4 regions of the Romboutsia lituseburensis genome follow, and region 3 is predicted to be linked to each of the others. Evidence: riboswitches for the same ligand, from Rfam matches in the RefSeq annotation. Region 3 holds a riboswitch; each other region holds the start of a gene.
What was found. A riboswitch is a leader RNA that binds a small molecule or an ion and turns the genes downstream of it on or off. The one in region 3 is predicted to bind cyclic di-GMP.
Positions count from the first base shown of each region.

Region 1: another riboswitch for cyclic di-GMP. It lies ahead of NWE74_RS00215 (thioester domain-containing protein); the one in region 3 lies ahead of NWE74_RS12540 (EAL domain-containing protein).
Region 2: another riboswitch for cyclic di-GMP. It lies ahead of NWE74_RS00565 (methyl-accepting chemotaxis protein); the one in region 3 lies ahead of NWE74_RS12540 (EAL domain-containing protein).
Region 4: another riboswitch for cyclic di-GMP. It lies ahead of NWE74_RS17065 (response regulator transcription factor); the one in region 3 lies ahead of NWE74_RS12540 (EAL domain-containing protein).

Region 1 is NZ_JANQBQ010000001.1:25,642-28,862, reverse strand. It holds gene NWE74_RS00220 (prealbumin-like fold domain-containing protein) at 1-433, opposite strand, end outside; gene NWE74_RS19260 (SpaA isopeptide-forming pilin-related protein) at 457-627, opposite strand; gene NWE74_RS00215 (thioester domain-containing protein) at 813-1,367, opposite strand; cyclic di-GMP riboswitch class II at 1,436-1,517, opposite strand; gene srtB (class B sortase) at 1,729-2,442, shown strand; gene NWE74_RS00205 (DUF975 family protein) at 2,635-3,221, shown strand, end outside.
Region 2 is NZ_JANQBQ010000001.1:110,328-113,548, forward strand. It holds gene NWE74_RS00555 (SDR family oxidoreductase) at 1-54, shown strand, start outside; gene NWE74_RS00560 (SDR family NAD(P)-dependent oxidoreductase) at 214-945, shown strand; cyclic di-GMP riboswitch class I at 1,094-1,169, shown strand; gene NWE74_RS00565 (methyl-accepting chemotaxis protein) at 1,402-3,221, shown strand, end outside.
Region 3 is NZ_JANQBQ010000001.1:2,543,677-2,546,897, reverse strand. It holds gene NWE74_RS12545 (G5 domain-containing protein) at 1-644, opposite strand, end outside; gene NWE74_RS12540 (EAL domain-containing protein) at 732-1,520, opposite strand; cyclic di-GMP riboswitch class II at 1,650-1,733, opposite strand; gene NWE74_RS12535 (TatD family hydrolase) at 1,903-2,673, opposite strand; gene metG (methionine--tRNA ligase) at 2,693-3,221, opposite strand, start outside.
Region 4 is NZ_JANQBQ010000001.1:3,530,514-3,533,734, reverse strand. It holds gene NWE74_RS17070 (LytR/AlgR family response regulator transcription factor) at 1-663, shown strand, start outside; gene NWE74_RS17065 (response regulator transcription factor) at 758-1,363, opposite strand; cyclic di-GMP riboswitch class II at 1,387-1,471, opposite strand; gene NWE74_RS17060 (response regulator transcription factor) at 2,107-2,712, opposite strand; cyclic di-GMP riboswitch class II at 2,736-2,820, opposite strand.

The DNA of each region.
Region 1 (3,221 bases), 2.5 Mb from region 3:
GTGAAACTAAACTTTTATTTTTTTCTAAACTATTATTAGTTGAATCTGATTTATTATCAACTTTGCTATCTACTTTATTACTTAATGACTCTATTTTATTGGCTAGATTTTTCTTTTTATCATTGTATTTATTCTCTATATTATTTTTATCAGCTATAATATTTTCAACTATAGTTTCTTTTTTATTTTCACAAGTAACTTTAATTTTTTCATCTAGTTCTTTTATTTCAAATTGATATTCCTTATAGTCTATTTCATATCCATCCGGTGCAAATATCTCTTTATATGTGTATTTCCCATATGTCAGGTTTTCAAACTTTACTATACCATTTTGATCACTTGTTTCTTTTCTTACTATAAAACCATTTTCATCTTTTATAATAAACATTGCCTCTGAAAGTGGTTTTTTATTTTCTTCATCTACCTTTGTTATTTCTAAGCTTCCTTATAATAGACTTATTTACTACTTTTTTTTTCAATTAATACGTTGTTATTACTTATATTAAAATATTGTTCTTTATTATCTATAATATATCCTTTTAAACCTAATGCTTCTTGATATGTGTAGCTACCTTCTTTTAGTTGAAATTGTGCAACTCCTCTTCCATCAGTTAATTTACTTTCTATTATTTTTCCACTATTTTCCTCCTGTTATTTTTTTGTGAGTCTTATAATCTCTAATTTCCATGTACTCTGGTAAGTCTTTAAATGAAAATTCTCCTTTATCTCCTGTTGTATATAGTTTATCTGTATTCCAGTTGTTTTCTTGTTTAGAAAATTCTAATTTTCCAATTAAATCAAGATCTCCTTGTTTAAAACTTATCTATTTTTGATAATTTTAATAAGTCATTATAGTAATTAGCCATTCTCTGATTTATCCTATCATATGGCTTTAATTCATAGTCTGTATTTTCTGTTATATCCCATATTAAATACTGAGTCATTTTCATGGCTTCATATTCACTTAGTCTATTTTTTTGTATAAGTCCGCTATTGTCATTTGGGTATCCTTGATATAATACAGATGCTATTCTTTCTTTTTTATCTTTTCCATATTTATCTGCATAAGGATCATTTGTATTTAAGTAACTATCTACTCTTGTATAATATGTTTTGTGCTCTTCATATCCTCCACTTATGCTTGGATATTTATTGTTCCTATCATAGCAATACACAATATTATCCTTTCCATCATGACCTTTTCCATCTACCACCCTTATACTAACTCCTATATCATTATTTTCGCAGTAAGCTAGATATAGTTTTTCACTTTCTTTATTCTCTGTATTCATAGCTCTTGATAGTGATGGATTTATAAAAAATGCTATTACCATTATAATTGATATAAGTTTTTTTAAATTTTTCATATTTCCTCCTCTTAAATAACATTTATAAAATTATAAATGTTAATACAAAAAAACCGGCTAAATAATTAGTTATTTAGCCGGTTGTACCATTATCCCCATATACCCAAGGCAACCACAGTAAGGATATATTTCATAGATTCTAAAAGTAATATATAACATTTTAAATTAAAGTTGTTTCGCAATTAAACATTTTAATTTAAAGTATATATAAGTTAATTTGTATTTTATTTAATCATAATTAAGTTTTATAATCAATATTTTTTACCATATTTTAACATTAAATATTTTTTAACTTGTATCTATAAAAATTTATATGCTATTATTGTAAAAAATAATAGTAAAAACTTTGAGGAGAATTTAAATGAATAATATAAGAAAAATTTTAAATATAATTTTAATTGGTATTTTGCTATTTAGCTCTTATAAAATATTAAATAAATCTATACAATATAAAAAAGCTGATAAAGTTTATACTCAAATAAAAGAAATAAAGAAAAATATTACTTTAAATAACAATAATAAAACAAATAAAAAAGCATTAGATTTATCTAGTATTAATTCAGATTATAGGGGTTGGATAAATATAAATAATACAAATATTGATTATCCTATACTTCAAGCTAAAGACAATGAATATTATCTAAAGAAAGATATTAATAAATCAAATTTAGCTTCAGGTTCTATATTTTTAGATTTTAGAAATAATAAATTTTCAGATAAAAACACTATAATTTATGGGCATTATATGAAAAATGATACAATGTTTGGTGAGTTAAAGTATTTTAAAAATCCTAATTTTTTTAATAAAAATAATAAAATAATTATAACAACTTCTAACAACAAAGTTTTAAAGTATCAAGTGTTTTCTGTTTATGTAACAGATGCTAATGATAATTATATACAGACTAATTTTGAAAATGATTATAAATATGAAGAATTTTTAGACAAGATAAGTAATAAATCATTATTTGATAATAACTCAAATGTAAATACTTCAGATAGAATCCTTACGCTTTCTACTTGTAGTTATGAGTTTGAAAATGCTAGAATGGTTATTCATGCAAAGCTGCTATAATAAAAATTTCCTTTTAATTAAGCCACTGCGTTTATGCTACACTTCATGTATCCAATGTAGTGGCTTTAAATATAATGTTTTTGTTCTATTTTTAATTTCCATAAATTGTAAACATTTTAAATAACATGTATAATATAATAACTATTAATAATACCTATATATTAGAAATACTTTAAGAATAGGGGGATTTTTATGTGGACTAGGGAAGAATTAAAAAAAAGAGCAAAAATTAATTTTAAGAGACTGTATAAACAATCTGTTATAGTATGTATCATAGTATACTTGTTAGGTGCAGTATTTGATGGTGGATATAACTCAGCAAGTAATCGTGTTGAAGGTTCAATTAATTATAATCAATCACAAGATTCTGGTGACATAACTGGTGAGATCTATGAAAATGATGAATTTGATCAAGAGTTTAATTTAGACAATAAAACCAACAGTGCTTCTGAATTTGCTGAAAAGTATTCAATTGGAGGGGTTATAGGTAATTTTATTGAATTTATATTTAACTCTATATACAATTTATTTTCAGGTGTTTCAGTTCTAATAGTTATTTTAATCTCAATATGTGTTGCCCTTATAGGTACTGTCCTTAAAGTACTTGTATTTAACCCTATAATAATAGGCAAAAACAACTTCTTTATGGGAATTAGAGAAAATGACCGTAAAGTAGGAGATATATTCTTTTTATTTAAAGAGTCTAAGTTTATAAAACCTGCAATAACAATCTTCTTTGTAGATTTATTTACATTTTTATGGACATTATTGCTTATTAT
Region 2 (3,221 bases), 2.4 Mb from region 3:
CAAGATATTTGTATAAGAGAAATTGTTATAGCAAAAACTAAGCAAGCTGATTAATACGATACATTAAAACTTTAATTAAAATATTTAATAAAAAAATATATAGCCTACAAATTACTAAATGATAAATATATTTTAGTCGATTTGTAGGCTATAATACTTATATATTCAAATATAAAAGAGCTAAATATAAAAAGTTAAGGAGAATCTAAAACTATGTACAAAGGTAAAATAGTATTTGTAACAGGAGCTGCAAATGGATTAGGAAATGCTATAGCAAAAGAATATGCAAAGTTAAATGCATTTGTAATAGCAATAGATATAGTAGATACAAAATTTCACGAGAACAATATAGATTTTTATAAAGCTGACTTAAAAAGTGAAGATCAAATAAAAAATGTATTTAAAGATGTTGTAAAAAAATATGGATCAGTACATGTACTAATAAACAATGGAGCTATAAGTAAGTTTAATAAATCTATATTTGATATAGAATTAAGTGAATTTGATGAAGTTATAGCAGTAAACCTTAGAGGTAGCTTTATATGTTCAAAAGAATTTATAAAAGCAAACAAAGGTGAGGACTATGGAAGAATAATAAATATAGCATCAACGAGATTTAATCAAAATGAAGCTGGATGGGAAGCTTACGGTGCATCAAAAGGAGGACTAGTGTCATTAACTAATACAATGGCTGTATCTTTATCAGAAACACCTGTAACAGTTAATGCAATTAGTCCTGGATGGATTAAAGTGGATGATTATGAATTATCAGATTTAGATAAAAAACAGCATCCATCTGGAAGAGTGGGTACACCAAAAGATATTGTTAATGCTTGCTTGTTTTTGACAAGTAAAGATAACGATTTTATAAATGGAACAAATCTTATTATTGATGGTGGAATGACTAAGAAAATGATATACATGGATGATAAATGGAATTTATAATAAAAAATATATAACTATTTTATAAAAATATTATAAATACTGAATATTTTATACTAAAATCAAAAATAACTTCATAATATTACATATTTTTATAAATATTTACAAAATTTAATTTCTATGTTAATATATGCTGAGTATTCTATTATAAAAATTGAATAGGCAAAGCCGGAGTGATCTGGTGACGCAAAGCTATAGGGACTTTTTTAAGTTAGCCAGTTGCATAAATTATCTTTTAAAAAAAGAGTGTAAACTTATAAAAAGAGTGTAAGCGGGCTTAGGTTTATGCTCTTTTATTTTTTTGCAAAATGCATGGTGTCTAACTATTAAAATAATTAGTGAAGGGGAGGTTTATTTATACAAATATATTTAAAGGTAACTAAGCTTATTTGTGGGAAAAACTGTTAATAAAATGACAAATAAAAGAAAATGTAAAAGAATATAAAGGAGAAAGTACGAATGAAATTTCAATTCAAACTAAAAAGTAAGGATAATCATAAAGATAAAAGTATAAAGACTCAACTTACTTTAATAATAGTATGTTTTGCAGTTATTAGTTGTGTATTTTTAGGGTCAATAACAAGCTTTTTAACTTATAAAAGCTCTGAAGAAATTTTATCAAAAACAGTTGTAGAGACTACTAAACAAGTCTCTGAAAATGCAGCAGCTAAAATAAAAAATGTTCAAAATGCAGCGATTCAAACAGGTATTATGCAAAAAATATCAGATCCTAATGTAAGTATTGAAGAAAAACAAAAAATTATAACAAATCAAGAGAAATTATATGGATTAGCATTAGGTCAAATTATAGATGCAAATGGGAAAGATATCTTTAGTGGAAAGGACTATTCAGAGAGAGATTATTTTAAAATTTCTATGAGTGGTAAAGAATACTTAAGTAGTCCAGTTATAAGTAAAGTAACAGGAGATTTAACTCTAGTAGTTTCGGCACCTATTTGGAAAGATGGAATACAAGGAAGTGAAATAGTTGGAGTTGTATCATTTGACCCACCTAAGGAACTTTTAAATGATATAGTAAAAGGTATACAAGTAAGTGAAAATAGTTATGCATACCTTATAGATAGTGAAGGTACTGTAATTGGTCATAAAGATGAAAGTCGTATAGGGGTAGCAAACTCTATAAAAGAGGCTCAGACAGATGAAAGTCAAGTGCCTTTTGCAGAAGCTGACAAAAAGCTTATATCAGGACAAACAGGATATACAACAGCTAAGTTTAATGGACAAAGTTGGGTATTAGGATATGCACCTGTAAGCAATAGCAACGGATGGGGTATAGGTGTAATGGCGAATGCAAAAGATTTTATGAGTTCAACATATCGCTCAATGATAATAACTGCAATAACGACAGTTGTATTTACAATAATCGCATTTGCGGTAGCTATAATATTCTCTAATAAAATAGGAAATCCATTAAAATCATGTAGTGAAAGATTAAAATCATTAGCAGAAGGTGATCTAAACTCAGATACTATTGAGCTAGATGCTAATAATGAAATTGGTTTAGTAGCAGATGCCACTACTAATATTGTAGAAGATTTAAGAAGCATGATAAATGAACTTACGTACATATTAACAGAAGTTAGCAATGGAAACTTAGATGTTGAAGTAGATAATGAACATTTAAATGAGCTATTTAGAAATGATTTTGCTCCTATACTATTAGCAGTAAATAAAATTGTAGAAGGCCTAAATGATACTTTATCTCAAATAAATATAGCAGGAGAACAAGTTTCAGTAGGTTCTGATCAAGTAGCAGAAGGGGCACAATTATTATCTCAAGGAGCGACAGAACAAGCTAGTTCAGTTCAAGAACTTTCAGCAACAATAAATGAAGTTTCAATGCAAATAAAGCAAACTGCACAAAATGCAGAAAGAGCAAAACAAATTTCTATACAATCAAGTGCAGCTACAGAAAAAGGTAAAAAGCAAATGCAAGAGATGATTGCAGCTATGAATGAAATAAGCAATACATCTAATCAAATAGGTAATATAATAAAGAATATAGATGATATAGCATTCCAAACAAACATATTAGCATTAAATGCAGCAGTAGAAGCAGCTCGTGCTGGTGAAGCTGGTAAAGGATTTGCTGTTGTAGCAGATGAAGTAAGAAACTTAGCGGCAAAGTCTGCTCAAAGTGCAAAGGATACAGCAGAGTTAATTGAAAAGTCACTTTTAGCAATCGAAAATGGAAGTGGAATTGTTTCTGAAACTGCAAAATCTCTTGAAGAAGTTGTTTCTGGGGCACAAAAATCTGC
Region 3 (3,221 bases):
TTAACTATCTCATTTTGAGGTTTTTCTAATACTTTTTCTGCTACTTTAGTTTTTGAGACTATATTTCCATTCTTAGATAATATTTTATAAGATATCTCTATCTTTCCTTTTTTACCATATATTTTCGTTTTTGTCTTTCCTTCTAGTAATGCATTATCTTCTACTATCTTTATTTTAAATGGAATTTCTTTGACTTCTTTCTTTATGCTTTCGCTAACCCTTATTATTTCTATAGTATCTTCTGAATTTATTTTTTGATTTAAATCTTTATTTAATATATCTTTATCTTTAACCCCTATATTACATTCTTCTAATACTTCTGCTACAGTTGTTTTATTAGTTTCATGTTCTAATACTCTTTTTCCATCTTTTATTTTTATAGGAAACTGAGTTACTATTTCTATATCCATGTTATTAGTTAGTTTTGTATTTAAATTAGGTTCTATCCTACTACCTTCTGGTACCTTTATCTTTTTATTAACTAAAAATGATTCTACAGTATTTGAAACAGTATCATATTTTACAGTTTGTCCATCTAAAGTTAATGATATCTCTTTGTTTATTCCAGAGTATGTTCCTAATACTATCGTACCTGCTGTTAACATAAGTAGTATAGGACCTTTGAATGTATTTTTAACACCCATAAGTAAACCTCTCCCCCTCTTTAGTAAATAAAAGTTTATAAGCTTTTCTATAAACTATATTCATAATATCAAGGAGTTATTACAACATTATTCATTTGCCATCAAATTTAAATATTCTTCAAATGAAATAGGATGAGAATATAAAAAACCTTGCGCATAATCAATCTCAAGCATTTTAGCTAATTTATGATTTTCAATCGTTTCAATACCTTCTATAACTACCTTACACTCTAAGCTTTTTGCCATATCTACAATACTCTTTAATACTTTTATCTTTCTTTCTTTATCTGTTGTGTCTGTCGGTAAAAATTCTTTAGGAATCTTTATTTCATTAAATTTCATATTACACAATCTATAGTAAGATGAATATCCTGTACCAAAGTCATCTATGGATATGCTAAAACCTATATTATTAAGATTATTTATCGTATCAGTTATAAGATCATATGATTCTATGTCACTAGTTTCTACTACCTCAAAAGTTATATTTTTAGGATTTATATTATATCTTTTAGTTATATCGATAATTTCTTTATCTATATTTTTTATTTTTAATGTATTTGTTGATATATTTATAGAATATGTATTGCTATCACCATTTATAGTACTAATATCTTCATATACCTCTTCTAATACATAAATATCAAATTGATACTCCATTTCTAGTTCTTTTATAATTTTTATAAATTCAATAGGTGATATAAATCCATATTTTTTATGTTCCCATCTGCTTAAAACTTCCCATGAAATTACGTGCTTATTTTCTAGATTTATCTTTGGTTGATACACTAGTGTAAATCCAGCTTCTTTAATATTTTTACTTTTGAGTATATTTTTCTTTAATTCAAGGTGCTTATTATACTGATTTTCGTTCATACATCCTCCAAGTACAATTAAAGTAGGTTTTTAAGTTCAATAATAATTTAATTGATTCCTTAAATGCCTTTTTTAAATTCAATTAAAGTTAAACCTTATTTGTATCTAAAAAAGGCTAAAAACATCTTAAATATTTTTAGCCGGTTGTACCAATTGCTCAATATAATCTAGGTACCCATATACAGATTATATCTCTATGCTTCTATTTATATATTAACCAGTATACACCATGATTGTCTATTTATTTTATATATATTTTTTACATTTAATTATAGATTTTTTTACACTTTAATTATTAGTTCTACTAAATTAGATTTTTTGTGCATAATAATTTACTTAAATGTAAAAAAGCACTAGTTTTTAACTAGTGCTTTTTTATTAATTATTTTATATTAAATAATCTTTTTGCATTTTCTTTTGTAGCTTCACATATTTTCTCATAAGAAATTCCTTTTTCTTGAGCTATTCTATCTGCTACAAATTGAACTAATGATGGATCATTTCTCTTTCCTCTATGTGGTTCTGGTGCCATATATGGAGAATCCGTTTCTATTAATAAGTACTCTAACGGTATTTCTTTAGCTACTTCTCTTGTTTTTTTATTATTCTTAAAAGTAACTGTCCCTGGAATAGAAATATAACATCCCATCTTTACATACTCTTTAGCTAATTCTACATTTCCACTATAGCAATGAAGTACACATCCTATTTCAGGAGATTTAGTATTTTTTATTATCTCAAAAGTATCTCCATGTGCATCTCTATCATGTATTATTATAGGTAATTTTAGTTCATTAGCTAATTCTATTTGCTTTTTAAACCATTCTCTTTGAATTCCCCTAGGAGAGTTATCATAGTAATAATCTAATCCAATTTCACCTATTGCTACTACTTTTTCATTTTCAGTAGCAAGCTTTCTAAGAATATCTATAGCTGTATTATCTAGCTCTCCTACATCATGTGGATGTACTCCAACTGCTGCGTATATAAAGTCATATTTATTTGCTAATTCTACACTAGTTATAGAGCTTTCTATATCTGCACCTGGATTCAGAACTAAATCTACTTGCTTATCTTTTAAAGAATTTATTAATTCTTCTCTATCTTCATCAAATCTTGCATCATTTAAATGTGCGTGTGAGTCAAATAACATTTTTTACACTCCTAACTGATTAACGAACTTCGCATCCATCCTTAGCACCTGTTGCTACAGGAACAACTAAATCGTCTCCATCATTTCCAGCTGCTAGTATCATACCTTGAGATTCTACACCTCTTAATTTAACTGGCTTTAAATTGCATACTACTACTACATCTTTTCCAACCATATCTTCTGGCTTGTACCACTTAGCTATTCCTGATACTATTTGTCTAGTTTCTGGTCCGATTTTTATTTGAGATACTAATAATCTATCTGCTTTTGGATGTTTTTCACAACTTATAACTTTACCAACTCTTAATTCAACTTTATCTAATTCATCTATAGTTATATTTTCTTTATGCTCTATAGGTTCTTCTTTTGCTTCTTCCTTCTTTTCTGAGAATAGCTCGTTTAGCTCTTCTACTTCTTTCTCTATATCTAATCTTGGGAATAAAGATTCTCCTTTATGAACTTTTGTGTCTTCTCCTATAAGCCCAAATGTTTTAACACTTTCCCAAGTCATCATATTTTCATCTGTTACTCCTAATTGAGTATATATC
Region 4 (3,221 bases), 990 kb from region 3:
AATCTTATTAATAAATACAGCTTGCTAAATACTTTAAATGTGGAAATTATGCAATATGAATGTGAAGAAAGTTTATTTAATGATTTAGAAAAAGATTATTTTGAAATTATTTTTCTAGATATTTATATAGATAAATCACTTGGAATCGATGTAGCAAAAAAAATAAGAGAAATAGATAATAACTGTTTAATTATTTTTACTACAATTAGTCCCAATTATGCTTTAGATGCTTACTCTGTCCATGCTATTGACTATTTGCTAAAGCCAATTGATTTTGACATATTTGAAAAAACACTTAATAGATGTGTTAATTTCTTTCCAGATTCATTTAAGTTTATTCAAGTTTTGTCAAATAGACTTATGATAAAAATTCCTCAGAAAAACATTATATTTATTGAAGTATTTAATAAGTATTGTTTAATACATACAACTGATGGTGTGATAAAAACGTATATGTCTTTATCTAAACTTGAAACATTGATTGAGAGTAATGTATTTTTAAGATGTCATAAAAGCTATATGATTAATATGAAACATATAGAACAGATTTTAGAAAATGATTTTTTATTAAAAAATGGCACAAAAATTCCTATTAGCCAAGATAAAAAGCTTGTATTTAAGCAAGAATATATTGATTATCTATTCAAAGTAACTAGAAGTTAAATATATTTTTTAATGGCGTATAGACTTGTAGACACTATAAATTACTATGGTAATAGTGCCTACATTTTTTTATGCTTAATTTTTATAGTTATTATTAAAAGCCTACAATACCTTTATCGTAGGCATATAAAGCTGCTTGCATTCTATCCTTTAAGTTTAATTTAGCAAATATATTACTTGTATGTTTTTTTACTGTATGCTCGGTTATATATAGCTCTTTTGATATTTCTATATTTGTTTTTCCTTTTGCTATACAAATTAATATTTCTTGCTCCCTCTTTGTTAGTTCAGATATAGTTTCTGTATCTCCATGAGATATATAATTTTCTATTAAATCCGCATCATAATATTTTTTACCCTTGTCTAATTGCTTAACTGCATATCCTATATCTTCTGAGTCTATATTTGCTAGTATATACCCATCTATACCTATTTTCATGCAGTGCGCAAATAATGTCCTATCTTCATAAAAATCTAGCACCATAACCTTTGAATTACACTCATTTTTAACTTTCTCTAGCTCATATAAATACTTTTTATTATTTTTATTTAAGTCCACTATTATTAAGTCATAATGTTCTTTATATATATCTGTATACAAATGACTTTCTTTTATGCTAGCTACGCACGATTCAGCTGATATAATTTCGACTATACCTCTTCTTATAATTAAAGATTCAGATATTATAATAGCTTTCATATTTTTCCCCCCAACAAATATTAAAGTTATTTAGCCGGTTGCACTACTGGCTCTGTATACCTCTAAGTGCCCAAATACAAGATATACTTCATAGCTTCTAAATACTTACTCTTTTCCTATATTTAACTACTCCTACAAAATAACTTATGCACTTATTATATATCCTAATATTACTATTCATAATCAGTACACAGCGGTATTATGCCTACTACCAAAGTATAATCCGTTCTACTTTTCTGTATATATACCGACCTTTTTTTCATTAAATATAATTTGAAAATGTATAATTTTTAATAAGTTTGTATATACATTTTTCTAGTTTTTTAGTGTTTGTACTATTAGCTACTTTATCTTTAGTTGACAAAAAACATATCTTTTATATAACTAGGAATGTTTTTATACTTATTTGATTTGATTTGATTTTATATATTTCTTTTTATTAATTAATAAAAAGTCTTGCACACAATTAAAAAATAAAGCTTAAATTATGTTATTATCTCTATATATTAAATATATATATTTTTCACAAAAAAAAACTTTAAATTCTATAAAACGTCATTTAATGGTGTAAACACCTTAAGCAACGTATAAAATCATTGGCACTATGAGCAAAATGATCTTTTCAATAAAATTTCGGTTAATTCAAATATATAGATTATATATAAATTTAAAATATTATAACTATCTTAGACATAAAAAAGCTAACTTAAATATATATTTAAACTAGCTTTGATGTTTATTATTTAAAATTGTACAAGTCCTTTATTATATGCATATAACGCTGCCTGCATTCTATCTTTTAAGTTAAGTTTAGCAAATATGTTACTAGTATGCTTTTTAACAGTATGCTCTGTTATATATAATTCCTTTGATATTTCTATATTTGTTTTTCCTTTTGCTATATATATTAATACTTCTTGCTCTCTTTTAGTTAATTCTTCTATATCTTCATTTTCACCTTTGAATATATAATTTTCTATAAGTTCTGCATCATAGTATTTTTTGCCTCTATATAATTGTTTCACTGCATATCCTATATCTTCTGAGTCTATATTTGCTAATATATACCCATCTATACCTGATTTCATACATTTTGAAAATAGCGTTCTATCTTCATAAAAATCTAGCACCATAACCTTTGTATTTGTAGTTTTCTTTAAATGCTCCAGGTCATATAAGTACTGCTTATTATTCTTATTTAGATCTATAAGTATTAAGTCATAATCTTCCTTATATATATCTGTATATAAATGACTTTCTTTTATACTACTTATATATTTTTCTTCTGATAAAATTTGTACGATTCCTCTTCTTATTATTAATGATTCTGAAATTACAATAACTTGCATATTACCCCCTACTTAAATATATCAAGTTATTTAGCCGGTTGCACTACTAGCTCCGTATACCTCTAAGTGCCCAGATACAAGGTATACTTCTTCACTTCTAAATACTTCTTTATTCTTTTGTTTATAAATTATAATTCTTATTATTTTTATTAATATTATTCCAATTACTAACTATTTACACTATATAGTATACATTTTTATTAATTATTAGTAATCATAAATTGTAAGTAATTTTAGGTATACTAAAGTATAATTCAACCACTTTATATCTACACTTTTCTTTTTCATACTCGATAATTCGATTTTATTCTATCATTTTTATTTTTTATAATTATTATTATCATTTTTTTTTATTTTTAATTTTAATAAAAATTTTATACTTTACTATACATAGTTTCCTTTTTTATATTTTTTAGTTCAATTAATATCGGTAGCATCTAGTATTTTTACATTCACTATAAAATAAAGATTCTCTAATATAAAAAAGAACCTTCAATTATTAATCGAAA